Regions from separate parts of the Aquitalea magnusonii genome, predicted to be linked through region 3. Evidence: predicted binding sites of a transcription regulator. Region 3 holds the regulator's gene; each other region holds the start of a gene.
The links. The regulator sigma-54, encoded in region 3, starts transcription at its own class of promoters, with help from an activator protein. The targets are predictions, from matches to a motif close to CTGGCACGCTTCATGCTT.
Positions count from the first base shown of each region.

Region 1: DLM_RS07690 (acyl-CoA dehydrogenase family protein) is a predicted target of sigma-54. The motif match lies at 1,102-1,119, and genes of this name have one in related genera.
Region 2: flgB (flagellar basal body rod protein FlgB) is a predicted target of sigma-54. The motif match lies at 1,418-1,435, and genes of this name have one in related genera.
Region 4: DLM_RS14835 (ammonium transporter) is a predicted target of sigma-54. The motif match lies at 1,250-1,267, and genes of this name have one in related genera.

Region 1 is NZ_AP018823.1:1,590,660-1,592,860, forward strand. It holds gene DLM_RS07685 (acyl-CoA dehydrogenase family protein) at 1-836, opposite strand, end outside; gene DLM_RS07690 (acyl-CoA dehydrogenase family protein) at 1,245-2,201, shown strand, end outside.
Region 2 is NZ_AP018823.1:2,596,451-2,598,651, forward strand. It holds gene DLM_RS12320 (flagellar hook assembly protein FlgD) at 1-547, opposite strand, end outside; gene flgC (flagellar basal body rod protein FlgC) at 563-973, opposite strand; gene flgB (flagellar basal body rod protein FlgB) at 976-1,386, opposite strand; gene DLM_RS12335 (OsmC family protein) at 1,643-2,059, opposite strand; gene tsaD (tRNA (adenosine(37)-N6)-threonylcarbamoyltransferase complex transferase subunit TsaD) at 2,183-2,201, shown strand, end outside.
Region 3 is NZ_AP018823.1:246,978-249,178, forward strand. It holds gene hpf (ribosome hibernation-promoting factor, HPF/YfiA family) at 55-378, opposite strand; gene DLM_RS01260 (RNA polymerase factor sigma-54) at 451-1,872, opposite strand; gene lptB (LPS export ABC transporter ATP-binding protein) at 1,876-2,201, opposite strand, start outside.
Region 4 is NZ_AP018823.1:3,111,565-3,113,765, forward strand. It holds gene DLM_RS14825 (extracellular solute-binding protein) at 1-664, opposite strand, end outside; gene DLM_RS14835 (ammonium transporter) at 1,306-2,201, shown strand, end outside.

The DNA.
Region 1 (2,201 bases), 1.3 Mb from region 3:
TCGTGGGTGTGGTCCACCTGAGCCGCCCGCCAGGGGCGCGCCTCGTGCAAGGTGTAGTGCCGGGCTTCCTCGAATGCGCCTTCGGCAATCCCCAGGTAGATATTGGTGAGAATCAGCTGCGCCAGCAGTGGCCGCAGGCAGGAGCGCGGCGTGGTAAGCGGGCCGGGATTGGCCAGCACTTCATTGTTTTCGATACGCACTTTTTCAAAATTCACGCTGCCGCTGTCGGTCTGGCGCTGGCCGATATTGTTCCAGTCCTGCTGCACGCTGATGCCGCTGCGGCCAGTGGGAATGGCCGCCACCACCAATTGCCCGCTGTGCTGCTGTCGGGCGGAAACCACCAGCATTTGCGAATCCAGCGCGCCGGAGCAGAAGCTTTTTTGCCCGGAAAACTCCTGCCAGCCGTCAAAGCGCTTGCATACCGTGCGCTCGTCCAGCGGGTTGAGGGCATTGCCCCAGAACCAGTTTTGCCGGGTGGTGATTTCATGCCAGGGTTGCCATTGTTCCGGCTGGCCGAACAGCTCCACTGTGGCCAGCATCAGGTGATGAAAGGCAAACACATGCGCCACCGAACTGTCGGCCTTGGCAAATTCACGCACCACCAGCAGGGTTTGCTGCCAGTTGGCACCCAGGCCACCCAGCTCGCTGGCAATGGACAGGCCCAGCAGCCCGCTGGCGCGAATGGCGTCGCGTTCCGCCTTGGGCGTGCCGCCGGCGTGGTCGCGTTCTGCTGCGGTAGCCGCAAACTGGGCAGCCAGTTGCTGCGCCAGCAGCAGGGCCGAGGCGGGAGTGCTGGCGCTGGGCGAGGGTGCCAGCAGGTGGTGAGGCAGGTTCAAGCGTTCATCCTTTTATACGGTGTGCTATCTGACACATTGGCAACAGTTTTAACCGTGCCAATCAGCTGCTGTAAACCAAGGATTTATCAGGAATATATGCAGAATTCGAATTAGCGGCAGATGGCAGCCGATATCCGTTTTTTGAGTGCTGCTGCTGCTGCAGCACCGTGTTTATTGGCTGCTGTACACGCAGCAGCGCTGATGAATGAATTGCTGCTGCAGCAGCAATAACTGGCCGGATTCAGCATGAATGAGGCTGAATTGCCTGGCATGCAATCTGCTAATGCCTGTCTGGCAAAACCGCACCCGGTTTAATTTCAGCCGCAGGTAATCTCATGCTTATTCATTTATTCAGCAGCAAAAATGTTTCATCTGGCCGCAAGCAGCACCGCCAGGGCGGGAGGCTGCATGACTAGCCAACCCCTTGCTCCGGACAGCCCGCTGGCCATTGCCCGCGAACTGGCCGGCCGTTTTGCCCGCACCGCCGTGGCGCGTGACCAGCAAGGTGGCACGCCCAAGGCCGAACGCGATGCGCTGCGCGACAGCGGGCTGCTTGGCCTGATCATTCCGCGCGAATTCGGCGGCCTGGGCGAGAGCTGGAGCACCACCTTGCACATCGTGCGCGAACTGGCGCGGGTGGATAGCTCGGTGGCCCATGTGTTTGCCTTTCAGCACTTGTTGCTGGCCACCGCCCAATTGTTTGGTCGGCCCGACCAATGGCAGCCCTGGTTCGAGCAGACCGTGCGCGAGCGCTGGTTCTGGGGCAATGCGCTCAATCCGCTGGATACCCGCACGCTGGCCACGCCGGATGGCGACGGTTACCGCTTTCATGGTGACAAGAGCTTCTGCTCCGGCGCCACCGATTCGGACATGCTGCTGGCCTCGGCCTTGCGCGCCGGGCAGGGCGGTTTGCTGATTGCCGTGATCCCCACCCGCCGGGCCGGCGTCCACATTCATCAGGACTGGGACAATATCGGCCAGCGCCAGACCGATAGCGGCTCTGCCCGTTTCGAGCAGGTGTGGGTGGGGGCGGACGAGCTGCTGCTGCAACCCGGCCCGCTATCCACACCACGCGCCTGCCTGCGTCCGCTGATTGCCCAGCTCATCCTCACCAATATCTATCTGGGCATTGCCGAAGGCGCGGTGGCCGAAGCCCGGCGCTATACGCTGGAACAGCGCCGCCTGTGGCCCGCCTCGCTGGCGGAATCGGCCAACAAGGACCCTTACACCCTGCTGCATTACGGTGAATTCCAGGCTGCACTGGAAGGTGCCCGCTTGCTGGCCGACCATGCGGGTCAGCAACTGGATGCCGCCTGGCAGCAGGGCGATGCGCTGGATGAAGCTGGCCGTGGCCAGTTGGCCTTG
Region 2 (2,201 bases), 2.3 Mb from region 3:
TGTACTTGCCGCTGGGCAACTGGTTGCCATTGGCATCCTTGCCATCCCAGTCGAAGGTATTCAGGCCATTGCTGGGGCTCTTCACCGTGAGGGTGTCCACCACCGTGCCATTGGCATCCTTGATGCTGACGGTGTAATCGGTTGCCGCGCCGCTGAGATTCACCGCCCCTTGCACCGAGCTGCCGCTGCTAAGGTTGAGCGCATTGCCAGGCACCAGCGCCTGCTTGCCTATCATGGTGGCAGCCATCATCGACTGGTTGGCCGCTTGCGACTGCACCAGGCTCTGCATCGAGGTGTTCAGCGTCTGCATGCCGGATACCTGGCTGATCTGCGCCATCTGGCTGGTGATCTGGCTGTTATCCATCGGATTCATCGGGTCCTGTGCCTGCAACTGGGTAACCAGCAGTTTCAGGAAGCGGTCCTGAATACCTTTGGCACTGGTGTCGTTGTTGGCATTGGTGGAAGTAGTGGAACTGGTGCCACTGCTGCTGGAGCTGCCGTTGAGTACTGCATACGGATTGGACGAGGAATTAACCGAGCTGGTCATGGCGCTGGCCTTTCATCACTGCCCCAGCTGCAGGGTTTTCTGCAGGAGGGTTTTGGCGGTATTCATCATTTCCACATTGGTCTGATACGAGCGCGAGGCGGAAATCATGTCGGACATTTCCTCGACCGGATTGACGTTGGGCATGTTGACATAGCCCTTCTCGTCCGCCAGAGGATTGCTGGGGTCATACTTCAGGCGCGGCGGCGTCTGATCTTCCACGATGGAAGTCACGCGCACCCCCGCCACCTGCGGCTGGGATGCTGTCACCGGCAGCGCGGTAAACACCACATGGCGGCCCTTGTAGGGCTGCCCGGTGGAGCTGGTGGCGCTTTCCGCGTTGGCGATATTACTGGCCACCACGTTAAGTCGCATCGACTGGGCGGTGAGCGCGGAACCGGAAATGGCAAAGATATTGGCAAGAGACATGCTTACTGACCTCCACCGGTAATGGCGGTATTCAGACTGGAAATACGCTTGCTCAGGAAAGTGAGCGTGGACTGGTATTGCAGTGCGTTATCCGCAAAAGCCGCACGCTCCACGTCCATATCCACGGTGTTACCGTCCAGGCTTTGCTGTACTGCATTGCGATACTGCACGGCGGGCTTGCCGGCGGCACCGGCGGCATCGCCCGGCAAGTGGCGCGCATCGGTTACATTCAAGGCCAGCTTGTTCTGACTGCCTTGTGCCGACTGCAGCGCCTGCTTGAAGTCGAAATCCACCGCTTTGTAATTGGGGGTGTCGGCATTGGCAATATTGCTGGCAATGACTTCCTGGCGGTATGCGCGCAGATTCAGCGCCCGCTGCTGAAAATCGAACTCCTTGCCAATCTTGTCCAACATGACCGTTTCTCCCTGAATGCGTCCCGATCATTAGCAGGAATCATGCCAGCCGCAGCAATCCGCCTAGAAGCCTGATTTTATTGATGGCGCAAGCCGGTCACACCCTGCGCCCCCCCGCGCCAGCCAGCCTGGGCGGCAAGTTTTGCCGCTGTGCCACCGCGGCTGCCGCCAGCGGCAAAAACAAGACCGCCGCTACCTGATGGCAGCGGCGGTCTTGTGTTACCGAACCGGACACCGGGGGAGCCGGGAGCAGGCATCAGCTCTCACGCAGCTCGAAGTCGTGGGTGATGTCGGCGGTCTTGCCCAGCATGATGGAGGCCGAGCAGTATTTTTCTGCCGACAGCTTGATGGCACGCTCCACCACTTCCGGCTTCAGTTCGCGGCCAGTCACCACAAAGTGGAAATGAATCTTGGTGAACACCTTGGGTTCGGTATCCGCGCGCTCGGCTTCCATTTCCACCCAGCAGTCGGTCACTTGCTGGCGCGACTTTTTCAGGATGGAAATCACGTCATAACTGGTACAGCCGGCGGTTCCCAGCAACAGCAGTTCCATCGGCCGCGGGCCCAGATTACGGCCACCACCTTCCGGCGCACCGTCCATCACCACCGCATGGCCACTGCCGCTTTCGCCCATGAAACACACGCCATCCACCCATTTGAGTCTTGCTTTCACTACCTGTCCCTTCCTGATTTTGTTGCGCGCCAGAAGCGCCGATCGGCACAGACTATCATTCCAGATTTGGGCAGACAAAGATTAGCCGGTAAAATGGAAAGATTGCCCCGTTATAAAGCCATCATGCTGGTACTTGGAATCG
Region 3 (2,201 bases):
TCCGTGCAAATAAAAACGGGAACCCGTTGGGTTCCCGCATCGTCGGTCAGGTGATTACAGGGATGCTTCCGGCTGAACTTGCGGAGTGGCGCGATGCTCGCTCTGTTTTTCCTTGTGCTTGAGTACCTGTCGATCCAGCTTGTCCATCAGCGCATCGATGGCAGCGTACATGTCGGAGTCGGTGGCTTCTACGTGGATATCCTTGCCGGATAGGTGAACGTTGACTTCCGCTTTCTGCACCAGCTTGTCCACCGACAGCGTGACGGTGACGTCGATCACATGGTCGACATGGCGGGTGATACGTTCCAGCTTGCTTTCCAGAAATTCACGCAGTGCCGGGGTTACTTCGAGGTGGAGACCGGTTACTTTGAGGTTCATACCCTAACTCCTTCTTGTGTTGACTGCCCGGTCGGGTCGGCCGGGCGAGCGGATATTCTTACAAGGCGTGTTTCACAGTGCCTTGCGCAGATTGACCGGCGGTATCTGCATAGCTTCACGATACTTCGCAACGGTGCGTCTTGCAACCTGTATGCCTTGTTTGCCCAGTTCATCGGCGATGGCGCTGTCGGAAAGTGGCTTGGCCGGGTTCTCGCCATCAATCATGCGGCGGATGTGGGCCTTGATGGCGGTGGCCGAGCATTCGCCACCGCTGTCTGTTTCCAGGGCGCTGCCAAAAAAGTATTTCAGCTCAAACAGGCCGCGCGGGCAGAGCAGGTATTTCTGGGTGGTGACGCGTGAGACCGTGGATTCATGCAGTCCCAGCTCGTCTGCGATGTCGCGCAGGATGAGCGGGCGCATGGCCACTTCACCGTGTTCAAAGAACGCTTGCTGTCTTTCGACTATAGCTTCTGACACTTTCAGAATGGTGTCAAATCGTTGCTGGATGTTCTTGACCAGCCATTTTGCTTCTTGCAGCCGACCGGTGAGTTCTCCTGCGCCGCTGCGGTTTTCCGACAGCATCTGTGCGTATAGCTGATTGACGCGCAGGCGTGGCACTGCCCCGTTGTTCAGTTCTGCCACCCAGTGGCCACGGCGTTTGCGCACGGTGACATCGGGAATGACATAGTGTACGTCTTCGCCGCCAAAGCCGGCTGCAGGGTGCGGGGTGAGTCTGGCAATCAGTTGCTGGGCCTGGCGGATGGCGTCGTCATCCACCCCCAGGATGCGCTTGAGGCGGGTGTAATCGCGGTTGCCAAGCAAGGTGAGGTGTTCGGCCACAATCTTGCGTGCCAGCGCATGGCCGGGCTCTTGCCGGGGCAGGCGGTCCAGTTGCAGGCTGAGCGATTCGGCAAGGCTGCGCGCAGCGATGCCGGCGGGGTCGAATTGCTGTAGCAGGCGCAAGCCGACCATCAGTTCGTCGCTTTCCAGTTCCAGTTCCAGCGGCAGATTGCTGGCCAGCTCTTCCAGATCCACGCTCAGAAAGCCGTTGTCGTCCAGCTCTTCGATCAGTAGCTGCACGATGGCCTGATCGCGGGTGGGGAGGGTAAGTTCTCCCAATTGCGCCAGCAGGTGTTCGCGCAGGCTGACCGGGCAGGGGACGTTGAGCATGGGGTCGAATTCATCGTCGCCATCATTACGGCGACTGCCGCTACCCCAGTCGGTCAGTTCGCCGCTGCTCTCGCTGTGGCTGTCGCCATCACTGCTGTCGGAGGCCGGGGTGGTGGATTCTTCGCCGCTGCTGGCCGTTTCGCTGCTGGGGCTGTCTGTTGCGGGCAGGTCGTCGCCGCGCTCCAGCATGGGATTGTCCAGCAAGAAGCGCTCCACCTCGGTTTGCAGGTCGAGCGTGGACAACTGCAGCAGCTTGATCGACTGTTGCAGTTGCGGAGTGAGGGTGAGTTGCTGTGAAACCCGGAGCTGTAGTGACTGTTTCATGGTTTACAGGTGGAAGTGCTCACCCAGGTAAACCTGGCGCACTTTCTCGTTGTTGACCAGTTCTTCCGGCTTGCCGGATGCCAGCACCGAGCCATCGCTGATGATGTAGGCCCGGTCGCAGATGCGCAGGGTTTCCCGGACGTTGTGGTCGGTAATCAGTACGCCGATGCCACGCTGTTGCAGGAAAGTGATGATTTTCTGGATGTCGATGACGGCAATCGGATCCACCCCGGCAAAAGGTTCATCCAGCAGGATGAAGCGTGGCCGGGTGGCCAGTACACGGGCAATCTCCACCCGGCGTCTTTCGCCGCCGGATAGCGCCAGCGCAT
Region 4 (2,201 bases), 2.0 Mb from region 3:
CGCTGGCTTCTTCCGGCAGGGTGTAATAGGTCAGCACATTGCGCCGCAGGGCAATCAGCCGCTGCACCAGCATGGCTTGCTGGGCTGCCGACAGTTGGAATGGCTGGCTGATGCCGCTGGCCAGCGCGGCAAAGGAAAAATTGTGCTGCCCGCTGTTGAAATCCAGCACCTTGTGGCGATAGCGCCGGTCCCACAGCACATTCATCGAATCGGGAGGCCGGGAAAACTGGCGCTTGTCGTAGATGATGCCCATGGTGGAATAGGTATACGGCACGGCATACAGCCGGCCCCGCTGCTGCAGGCCGGGAATGGCGGCCAACTGCCGGAAGCGCGGCAACTGGCGGCGGGTATTGGGCAGCAAGGCTGGATCAAGCGGCTTGAGCAGTCCGGCGGCATAATAACGCTGCATTTCGGCGGTGTTGGCTGCCACCACGTCAAAACGCGGGCCATTGGGCGCATGCATGTGCGCCCACAGTGCCTCGTCGGAATCGACAAAGGTCACTTCCACGCTGGCCTGGTAGCGCTGCTCAAATGCCTGCACCACATCCCGATCCGCATAACCCGGCCAGGCCAGTACGCGCAGCACGTCCCTGGCCAGCGCAAGCTGGCAGCACAACAGGCAGCCGATTATCCCCGCAAGCAGGCTGTGTATTCTTGTTGCCACGTTTGGTTTTCTTTTTTCAATCTGCCGTTTGATTTTTGAATGTAGCTGCTTATCAAACTTATCACCGGATTTTTTTACAGAAATTTCTTAGCCAGCCAGGCGTTCGCGCCAACTTGCAGCCCGCTGCAACAATGCGCCGGCCAAAGCCTGCCGCAACAAGGGCAGAAGCCAAGCCGACCGGCCGGCTTTGTCGCAGGACACAGGCCGCTGGCACGGCATCCGCCGCCGGCAAAAGCAGGAAGCCTGCCCCCGGTGCCACTGCCATAGCGGCGGCAGCTTCCCGCAGCATGGCAAACCGTGCATGCGGCGCGCCCATCGGCACGTGCCGATTATCCACCCCTGCTGTGACAAACCATCGTTGGCAAGCAGCATGCCGCACCGGCAAATGCAGCAGCGCTGCGCCATTGCGCCAGCGCCACCGCACGCCAATGCACCAAACAGCGGCACGAAATAAGCGGCACACACCTTTTTGGTGCATCTGCACTGTTTTGCAGCATGCAATACCGCCCCGCCCTTCCCCAAAAGCGGGCTGGAAACGGCCATTTCCGGGCATTGCGGAACCAGGCTGGTGCGCTTTTGCACCAGCTGGCACTGCCCTTGCTTTAAGGAGGACACAAAAGCCGACAACAACGGGACTCGCCATGCCAACTGCCAACGCACCATCAGACGTACTGTTTCTGCTGCTAGGAGCCATCATGATCCTGGCCATGCACGCCGGTTTTGCCTTTCTGGAACTGGGCACCGTGCGCAAGAAAAACCAGGTCAACGCGCTGGTGAAGATTCTCACCGACTTTGCCGTCTCCGCCATTGCCTACTTTTTTGTCGGTTACACCGTGGCCTACGGGGTCAACTTCCTGGGTGATGCCCGCCATATCGCCGATCACCATGGTTATGAGCTGGTGAAGTTCTTCTTCCTGCTGACCTTTGCCGCCGCCATTCCGGCCATCGTGTCCGGCGGTATTGCCGAGCGTGCCAAGTTCCACCCGCAATCTGCCGCCACCTTTTTGCTGGTAGGCCTGGTGTATCCCTTCTTCGAGGGCATTGCCTGGAACAACCACTACGGCGTGCAGGACTGGCTGAGCCACAGCTTTGGCCAGCCCTTCCATGACTTTGCCGGTTCGGTGGTGGTGCATGCGGTGGGGGGCTGGATTGGCCTGGCTGCCGTGCTGAATCTGGGTGCGCGCCGTGGCCGCTACAGCAAGGAAGGCCGCATCTCCGCCCATCCGCCCTCTTCCATTCCGTTTCTGGCACTGGGGGCGTGGATTTTGATTGTCGGCTGGTTCGGCTTTAACGTGATGAGCGCGCAGCGTCTGGATGGTATTTCCGGCCTGGTGGCGATCAACTCGCTGATGGCCATGGTGGGCGGCACGCTCAGCGCCATGTGGGCTGGCAAGAACGACCCTGGCTTCATTCACAACGGCCCGCTGGCCGGCCTGGTGGCAGTGTGTGCCGGCTCGGACATCATGCACCCGCTGGGCGCGCTGGTGGTGGGCCTGGTGGCCGGTGGCATGTTTGTCTGGCTGTTCACCCAAACCCA